2 linked regions of the Rhodoligotrophos defluvii genome follow. The protein of the gene in region 1 interacts with the protein of each later gene in a pairwise test. Links are inferred from orthologs where the notes say so. Each region holds a gene or a part of one and is shown on either strand. Other genes may lie near its edges.

Evidence for each region. Proteins that work in one complex are often made in the same cells at the same time.
Region 2: the proteins of E4P09_RS15460 (region 1) and E4P09_RS23455 interact in binary tests that used the Escherichia coli proteins (3 or more experiments, as listed by UniProt). The link is inferred for Rhodoligotrophos defluvii from one-to-one orthologs.

Annotation. Positions count from the first base shown.
Region 1 is NZ_SZZM01000003.1:245,655-249,083, reverse strand. Bases 1-2,795 are described here. They hold E4P09_RS15460 (P-II family nitrogen regulator), read right to left. Parts: upstream 1,670-2,795; coding sequence 1,331-1,669; downstream 1-1,330. Other genes in these bases: E4P09_RS15455 (NAD(P)H-hydrate dehydratase), read left to right, coding at 1,979-2,795; glnA (type I glutamate--ammonia ligase), read right to left, coding at 1-1,238. Also shown: more of E4P09_RS15455, read left to right, coding at 2,796-3,429. UniProt on the Escherichia coli protein: P-II indirectly controls the transcription of the glutamine synthetase gene (glnA). P-II prevents NR-II-catalyzed conversion of NR-I to NR-I-phosphate, the transcriptional activator of GlnA. When P-II is uridylylated to P-II-UMP, these events are reversed.
Region 2 is NZ_SZZM01000007.1:190,127-195,831, reverse strand. What follows is about bases 1,307-4,305. They hold E4P09_RS23455 (two-component system sensor histidine kinase NtrB), read right to left. Parts: upstream 3,369-4,305; coding sequence 2,244-3,368; downstream 1,307-2,243. Other genes in these bases: dusB (tRNA dihydrouridine synthase DusB), read right to left, coding at 3,368-4,305; ntrC (nitrogen regulation protein NR(I)), read right to left, coding at 1,307-2,236. In the rest of the region: E4P09_RS23465 (sensor histidine kinase NtrY-like), read right to left, coding at 1-504; more of ntrC, read right to left, coding at 785-1,306; more of dusB, read right to left, coding at 4,306-4,378; E4P09_RS23445 (bifunctional 2-C-methyl-D-erythritol 4-phosphate cytidylyltransferase/2-C-methyl-D-erythritol 2,4-cyclodiphosphate synthase), read left to right, coding at 4,575-5,705.

The sequences.
Region 1 (3,429 bases):
TGCGGCACCTCCTTGAGTTCCTCCGGCGGCAGATCGTAGAGATCCTTGTCCATGGGTTCGCCGGGGTGGATCTTGTTCTGGATGCCATCGAGCCCTGCCATGAGCATCGCCGCGAAAGCAAGATACGGGTTAGCGGCAGGATCGGGAAAGCGCACCTCCACACGCTTCGCCTTGGGCGAGGTGGTGTGTGGGATGCGGCACGAGGCCGAACGGTTGCGCGAGGAGTACGCCAGCAGCACCGGCGCCTCGTAGCCCGGCACCAGCCGCTTGTAGGAATTGGTGGTCGGGTTGGTGAAGGCGTTCAGTGCCTTGGCATGCTTGATGATGCCGCCGATGTAGTAGAGGCACTCGAGCGACAGGTCGGCGTACTGATTGCCGGCGAACACCGGCTTGCCGTCCTTCCAGATCGACTGGTGGCAGTGCATGCCCGAGCCGTTGTCGCCGTAGATCGGCTTCGGCATGAAGGTGGCCGTCTTGCCGTAGGCATGGGCCACGTTGTGCACGACATACTTATAGAGCTGCATGCCGTCGGCGATCTTGGTCAGCGTGTCCCGGAAGATGCCGAGCTCGTGCTGGGCCGCGCCCACCTCGTGGTGGTGCTTCTCGGTCTTGACCCCCATCTGCGAGAGAACCGATACCATTTCGGAGCGGATGTCCTGGCAGCTGTCGATCGGGTTGACCGGAAAATAGCCGCCCTTCATGCGCGGCCTATGCCCGAGATTGCCCTGCTCGTATTCGGTGTTGGTGTTGGTGGGCAGCTCGCTCGAATCCACCCGGAAAGCCGAATGATAGGGATCGGTGACGAAGCGAACGTCATCGAAGATGAAGAATTCGGCCTCGGGCCCGAAGAACACCGTGTCGCCGATGCCGCTCGACTTGAGGAAGGCCTCGGCATTCTTCGCCGTGGTGCGCGGGTCGCGCTCATACGCCTCGCCGGTCGACGGCTCCAGCACGTCGCAGAAGATGCCCAGGGTCGCCTGCGCATAGAACGGGTCGATATGGGCCGACTCCGGGTCCAACATCAGCATCATGTCGGACTCGTTGATCGCCTTCCAGCCGACGATGGACGAGCCGTCGAAGGCTACGCCTTCCGCGAACATGTCTTCGTCGACAAGGTCCGCATCCATCGTCACGTGCTGCAGCTTGCCCTTGGGATCGGTGAAGCGCAGGTCGACGAATTTGATCTCCTTGTCCTTGATCAGCTTCAGGACGGACTCGGGCGTATGCTCGGTCGCCATGGATAATCCCCTTTTCAATTCTCAGAGTTGAACGTGTGAAAACGCCCGCGCCCGAAGGGGGAGCGCAGACGCCGATGATCCAGATCCTCCTGTCAGAGGGCGTCTGTGCCGGTTTCTCCGGTGCGGATGCGGATCGCTTCCTCAACGGTCGAGATGAAGATCTTGCCATCGCCGATGCGGCCGGTCTTCGCCGCATTCTGGATCGCTTCCACCGCCTTTTCGACCAGCTCGTCAGGCAGCACCACCTCGATCTTTACCTTGGGTAGAAAGTCTACGACGTATTCAGCACCACGATAGAGCTCGGTATGGCCTTTCTGGCGCCCGAACCCCTTCGCCTCGGTGACGGTTATTCCCTGCAGCCCGACCTCTTGGAGCGCTTCCTTCACTTCGTCGAGCTTGAACGGCTTTATGATCGCCTCAATCTTCTTCATACGCCCCGTCCTTAAAGTTCGTTCTCCAGGAAAGATCCCGTCCTCCGGCATGGCCGGCGGCCAGCATGCCATCGCAATGCTCGGCACTAGCGAATGCAGCCCCCATGCCAGACGGGGCGCGCCGATCATGAAGTACCGGAAAACAAGGTTTCCAGCCTTTCGTCCCGCTCCGTGCGGCGCCACGAGCCCCGCCGGGCAGCACCTTCTCTGGTGAAATAATAGGCAATTGGCTGCATTTTAGCCACGACGGTCTTGCGATCATGCGCAACTCTTCTTGTGGCGATGTAACAACGCTTGGCGAGGTATCGGATGGAGAACCGCTGTGCCCTGCTGACCCCCCGGCAGATGTATGAGGCGGACCGGCTGACCATCGCCGCCGGTACGCCGGGTTTGCTGCTGATGGAGCGCGCGGGGGCGGCAGTGGCCGAGCTTGCGGCTGCACGCTGGCCCGGTGCCAGGGTGCTGGTGCTGTGCGGCCCGGGCAACAACGGCGGCGACGGCTTCGTGGCGGCGCGTCATCTGGTCGAGGGTGGCGCAGCCGTGTCGCTGGCATTGCTCGGCTCCATGGAGCAGCTCAAGGGCGATGCGGCCCAGGCGGCCGCGGCATGGGCCGGTCCGGTAGCGACGCTGGAGCAGGGAGGCTTCGACAGCGCTGACTTGATCATAGACGGCCTGTTCGGCGCCGGATTGTCGCGGGCTCTCGACGGGGCTGCCGCCTCTGCGGTCGTGCGCGCGAATGCCAGCGGGCGGCCCATTCTGGCCATAGACATGCCATCCGGCATCGATGGAGAGACAGGGCAGGTGAGGGGTGTCGCGGTCAGGGCGGCGGCAACCGTCACCTTCTTCCGTAAGAAGCCTGGACATGTGCTGATGCCGGGGCGGGCCTGTTGCGGCGACGTCCACCTCGCCGATATTGGCATCCCCGACATGGTGCTGAATGAAATAGCGCCAAACCAGTTCGAGAATGGCCCGGCCGTGTGGGCGGATGCCATCCCGCGGCCGGATCCGGATGGGCACAAATACGCTCGCGGCCATGCGGTCGTGGTCTCGGGCGACAAGTGGCACACCGGCGCGGCACGGCTGGGGGCGCGTGCCGCGCTCCGTGTCGGTGCGGGCCTGGTCAGCGTGGCGGGCGAGGCGGCCGCGCTGGACGTGCTCGCCGCTCACTTGACGGCGATCATGCTGCTGGAAGCGGGCGATGCGGAAGCGCTGGTTGCGGCGCTTGGCGACAAGCGCCGCAACGCGGTGCTGATCGGGCCTGCAGCAGGCATCGACAACAGCACCAGAGACAAGGTGCTGGCCTGCTTGGCAAGCGGCGCCATGGTCGTGCTGGATGCCGATGCGCTCACCGTCTTCGCCCAAGAGCCGGAGACGCTGTTCGCGGCCATCAAAGCGCGTGCTGATCGAGGGGTGATCCTGACCCCCCATGAGGGCGAGTTTCGGCGCGTGTTCGGAGACCTGTGGGACACCACGCGAGCGAAGACCGAGCGCGCGATCGCCGCGGCCCGCCGCTCCGGCGCCATCATACTGCTGAAGGGGCCCGACACGGTCATCGCGGCGCCTGACGGGCGCTGCGCCGTCAACACCAACGCGCCCCCGACGCTCGCCACGGCCGGCAGCGGGGATGTTCTCGCTGGGCTCATCCTGGGACTGTGCGCCCAGCATGTGCCGGCCTGGCCGGCAGCAGCCATGGCGGCATGGCTGCATGGCGAAGCGGCAGCGGCCTTCGGGCCAGGGCTGATCGCCGAGGACCTGCCCGA
Region 2 (5,705 bases), on another replicon or contig:
CACGTTGACGGCGGTGTCGACGATCTCGCGGGTGCGCTCCGAAAACCAGGTGTCGAGGCCGCGATTGAGGGTCACGGTCGCGAACAGGGCCACGATGATGGCCGGCAAGGCCGCGATGATGGAGAACAGCGAGACGATGCGGATGTGGAGGCTGGCGCCCGCGATGCCCTGCCGGCGCGCCTGCCACAGCACGTAGGCCTGCCAGGCGATCAGGGCGGCCATGGACATGACCAGGACCAGGTTCACCCCGAGCAGGGTGACGATGAGGTCCGGCGTCGGCTCGAGCGGGGTGAGCCCGGTCAGGATCGAATAGGTGGCGAGTCCCGTCACGATCGAGGTGATCACCAGGAACACCCCCAGCTTCGCCGGAATGCGGCGCTGGCTGGGCTGTGCCTCGATCCTGACCTGGCGGCGCGGGGACTCCGCGGCAGGCAGTCTAGCTGTTTCGACCCCGACGACCATGACCTCGCTCAGATTGCGAGGGCGCAAATGATGCGCGCTCACGACACGCATCCGCAGGAAGGACTTGCTTACGTGACCCGGCAGTGACGGCCAGCTTCGCGCCGGCACTCCAGCGACACGTCACAAACGGCGTCATTTCCGACGCTGCTCGATGCCCTTACCGATTTGCCCCTGTGCCCGCAGTTTTGAATCGCCCCTCTCCCCAGGGCAAGGTGATAGACGATTCTGTTGCGAAAATCCAACAGTGTTGTTGCCGATCGGCAACAGTTGAGTTGGAGAAGCGCAGTTTTCTGCGGGCATTCAGATTGCGGCAAGAAAAGCTTTACCGTTGCGGAATCGGCGCACGGATCACGGTTATGCCATAATCTCTGATCTTCTTGCGCAGGGTGTTCCGGTTGATTCCCAGAAGCTCGGCGGCACGGATCTGGTTGCCGTTTGTGGCCGCAAGCGAAGCGTTGATGAGCGGCGGCTCCACTTCAGACAGAAATCGGTTGTAGAGGCCGGGCGGCGGCGTGCTGTTGCGAAAGCCGGCGAAATAGTCGGCCAGATGGTTCTCCACGAACTCGGAGAGGCTGGCCGGCTCGCCGGCTGGCGAGGGTCCCTGCGGCTCAGCCAGGTCGGCCAGCTCCTGCTCCACGATCCGGGCCGTGATCGCCTCATCCACATAGATCGCGCTCATGCGGCGGACGAGATTTTCAAGCTCCCGGACGTTGCCGGGCCAACGGTGCTTCTTGAGCCGCTCCATGGCGTCCGGCTCGATCTGCTTGACCGGCAGGCCCTGCTGCTCGGCTTGGGCGAGGAAGTGCTGGATAAGGTCGGGAATGTCCTCCAGGCGCTCGCGCAAGGGTGGCAGGCGCAGCGGCACCACATTCAGCCGGAAGAACAGGTCCTCGCGGAACAGCCCTTGCGCGATCTGCGCCTTGAGATCGCGATGGGTGGCGGCGATGATGCGGATATTGACCTTGATCGGGTGGGTGCCGCCAACGGTCGTGAACTCGCCCTGCTGCAGCACGCGCAGAAGCCGCGTCTGCGCCTCCATGGGCATGTCGCCGATCTCGTCCAGGAACAGCGTGCCGCCCTGCGCCTGCTCGAAACGGCCGGCATAGCGGGTCAAAGCGCCGGTGAAGGCGCCCTTCTCGTGGCCGAACAGCTCGGACTCGATCAGCTCCCGCGGGATCGCCGCCATATTCACTGCAACGAAGGGCCCCTTGCGCCGCCGGCCATAATCGTGCAGTGCCCGGGCAACGAGTTCCTTGCCGGTGCCGGACTCACCCATGATCATCACGGTGAGGTCCGTTTGGGTGAGGCGGGCGATGATGCGGTAGATCTCCTGCATCGCCTGGGAGCGGCCGATGATCGGCAGCTTCTCGTCGTCGCCTGGCATCTCCACCGCCGCAGGCTTGCGCTTGGCCTGGTCCAGCGCGCGGGCGGTAACCGACAAGAGCTCGTTCAGATCGAACGGCTTGGGCAGATACTCGTAGGCGCCCCGCTCGGCCGCGGTGATCGCGGTCATGATGGTGTTCTTGGCGCTCATCAGGATGACCGGCAGCTCCGGCCGCTGCTTCTTCACCCTGAGCAGCATGTCGAAGGCATTTCCGTCCGGCAGCATGACATCGGAGATGACAAGGTCACCCTGCCCTTCCGCCATCCAGCGCCAGAGGGTTCCGATATTGCCGGTCGAGCGCACGATATAGCCGGCCCGTCCCAGCGCCTGGTTCAAGACAGTGCGGATGGCGCTGTCATCATCGGCAAGCAATATGGTCTTGGCGGGCATGGGCGCGTCAGTCCTCTTCGCGGTGCAGCTGGTTATGCATGGGCATGAGGATGCGGAAGGTGGTGCGGCCGTCCTGGGAGGTGCATTCGATGATGCCGCCGTGATCGCGGATGATCTTGGCCACGAGCGCAAGGCCCAGCCCCTTGCCGGAGGGCTTCGTGGTCACGAACGGATCGAACAGGTGCGGCATCAGCTCTTCTGGAATGCCGGGCCCCGTATCGTGCACGCAATATTCGAGCGGCAGGGTAACGCGCTCGTTCGAGCCCGGCACCTTGAGCCGCATGCCCGGCCGGAACGCGGTCGACAAGGTGATCTCGCCACTGTCCCCGTCTGAGCTGATGGCCTCCGCCGCGTTCTTCACCAGGTTCATGAACACCTGGATCAGCTGATCCCGATTGGCCAGCACTGGCGGCAGGGACGGGTCGTATTCCTCGTTGATCCGGATGCCGCGGGCGAAGCCGTTGATCGCCACCGCCTTCACGTGGTCCAGCACCGCATGGATGTTGATGGGCGCGCGCTCCACCGGACGCTCGTCGGCAAATTCCTCCATCTGATCCACGAGGGTGCAGATACGGTCCGTCTCCTCGCAAATGAGCCGCGCGAGCGCCCGGTCCTCGTCCGAAAGGGCCGGCTCCAGCAGCTGGGCGGCGCCGCGGATGCCCGAAAGCGGGTTCTTGATCTCATGCGCCAGCATGGAGGCCATGCCGGTGACCGAGCGGGCCGCATTGCGATGGGTCAGCTGGCGGTCGATCTTATGCGCCATGGAGCGCGGCTGCAGCACGATCAACACGAGCTCGCGACGCTCCGGCACCGGCACCACCTGCAGGTCCACGAGCCGCTCGCCTCCGGTGCGCGGTGTGCCGACATCCACGGCGTATTCGTGGATGCTGACGCCGGTCTGCCGCACCTGGTCCACCAACGTGAGAATCGGGCTCGCGAACGGCACCAGCTCGGCCAATCGCTGGCGCTTGAGCAGCAGCGCGCTGGTCTGGAAGAAGCCTTCCGCCGCCACATTGGCGAACAGCACACGGCCGTCCGCATCCACGGTCAGCAGCGGGTCGGGCAAAGCGCTGACCAACATATCCGCCTCCGGCGGCTCTGGCTGCGGCAACAGATCTGCGGCTTTCGGCATCACGCGGCCATCCTGTCGCTCGCCTCGCCATAGAGCGCGTTGAGGTGGTGGCGGACCATGCCCGGCTCACCGGCCGCGCAAAGGCGCTGCCGCCACGCAGCTGCGGCGGCGGCCGTGAGGTGCCCGTCATCGCGCAGCACCTCGACTGTCCAGCCCAGGTGCTTGCGGGCGCAGCGCAGGCCCATGTCACGCCCATAGTGCTCCAGCATGGCTTCGTAGTGCTCCATCGCGAGCGCGTGCTGTTCGGCAAGTCCGGGCGCCGGGCGGCCGCGGCCCGGGTCCAGCGCCTCGGCAAGGGTGCCCGGCAGCCACGGCCGGCCGTAGGCGCCACGGCCGATCATCACCCCGTCGGCGCCCGATTGTTCGAGCATCCGCCTGATGTCGGCGAGACTTGTCGCGTCGCCATTGGCGATCACCGGTATGGTGACGGCCTGCTTGACCGCCCGGATCGCGGCCCAGTCGGCCCGGCCCGTATAGAACTGGCAGCGGGTGCGGCCATGTACGGTGACCAGTGCCACCCCTTCCGCCTCCGCCCGGCGGGCAAGCTCGGGCGCGTTGATGGAGGTCTCGTCCCAGCCGAGCCGCATTTTGAGGGTGACCGGCACGGTTGCCGCCCGGACGGTTGCCCGCACCAGGCGCGTGGCATGGTCGAGGTCGCGCATGAGCGCCGAGCCGCAGAGGCCGTTGGTCACCTTGCGGGCCGGGCAGCCCATGTTGATGTCGATGATGTCGGCCCCCAGACTTTCGGCTACGCGGGCGCCCTCGGCCATCCACCGTTCCTCGCGGCCAGCCAACTGGATCACCAGCGGCCTGACCTCCCCTGCCCCGGCGGCGCGGCGTAAGGTTTCGGGATTAGCGGTGACCAGCGCCTCGCTCGCCACCATCTCGGACACGACGAGGCCGGCGCCGAACCGATAGGCCAGACGCCGGAACGGCAGGTCCGTCACCCCCGACATGGGCGCCAGGAACACCCGGTTGCGAATGTCACGAGAGCCGATCGCGATGCTCATAAAATAGGCAATCCACCGCATCGATTAACTGTTGAGCAATCTGCGGCAAGTTTCTCCAAAGCGCAAGGCTTGCGCAATGCGACGGTAGATGGAGAGCGCAGATGTCGCAGCGACCCCGCAACAAATCGACGGTCGACTTTTCCGGCAGATTGTTTAAAGCGCTCGTGGCTTTCCTCTACTGCAAGGCATTGCTGATATGACCACAGCCGCCCTGATCGTCGCTGCAGGATCCGGTGTCCGAGCCGGTGGGCCATTGCCCAAGCAGTACCAGACCATCGGCGGCCAGCCGGTGCTGCGGCGGACGGTCGAGGCTTTCCTCCATCATCCTGAGGTCGACCATGTTCAGGTGGTGATCGGCCCCGATCACCACGCCCTCTGCGCCGAAGCGCTGGCCGGCTTGAATCTGCTCCCCCCCGTGGCCGGAGCGGCAACCCGGCAGGGCTCCGTGTTCAATGGGTTGCAGGCGCTCGAGCCATTGGCGCCGCAAGCGGTGCTCATTCACGACGGCGCCCGTCCTTTCGTCAGTACCACCCTGATCTCGACTGTGATCGGCGCGCTCCGGCAGCATGACGCTGCCATTCCCGCCGTGCCCATTGCCGAGACCATCAAGCGGGTGAGCGAGACGCGCACGATCGCGGCCACGGTGGACCGTCAGGGCTTGTGGGGCGCACAGACACCGCAAGCCTTCCGTTTCGATACCATATTCGAGCTTCATAAACGGGCGGCAGATGGCAATCTCACCGATTTCACCGATGACGCCTCCCTGGCGGAATGGGCTGAGGTGCCCGTCGCAGTGGTCGAGGGAGAGAGGCAGAACGTGAAGCTCACCACGTCCGACGACATTGAGATGGCTGATACCCGGTTGCGCCAGGCGGAATGGGCTGCGCTCGCCGATATCCGCGTCGGCCAGGGCTTCGACGTGCATCAATTTGGCCCGGGCGAGCATGTCACCCTGTGCGGGGTCCGTATCCCGCATACGCACGGGCTGGTGGGCCATTCGGATGCGGACGTGGCCATGCATGCCCTGACCGATGCCATTTTCGGCGCCATTGGCGAAGGCGATATCGGTGTGCACTTCCCGCCGAGCGACCCCCAGTGGAAGGGTGCCGCATCGGCGGTCTTCCTGAAAGAGGCCGTGCGCAAGGTGCATGCCTTGGGGGGCATCATCGCCCATTGCGACATCACCATGGTGAGCGAGGCGCCGCGCATAAAGCCGCATGTGCCGGCCATGAAGGCTGAGCTTGCGCCCGTTCTCGGCGTGACCGAGGATCGGGTGGCGATCAAGGCGACCACCAATGAGCAGATGGGCTTTATCGGCCGCCGGGAA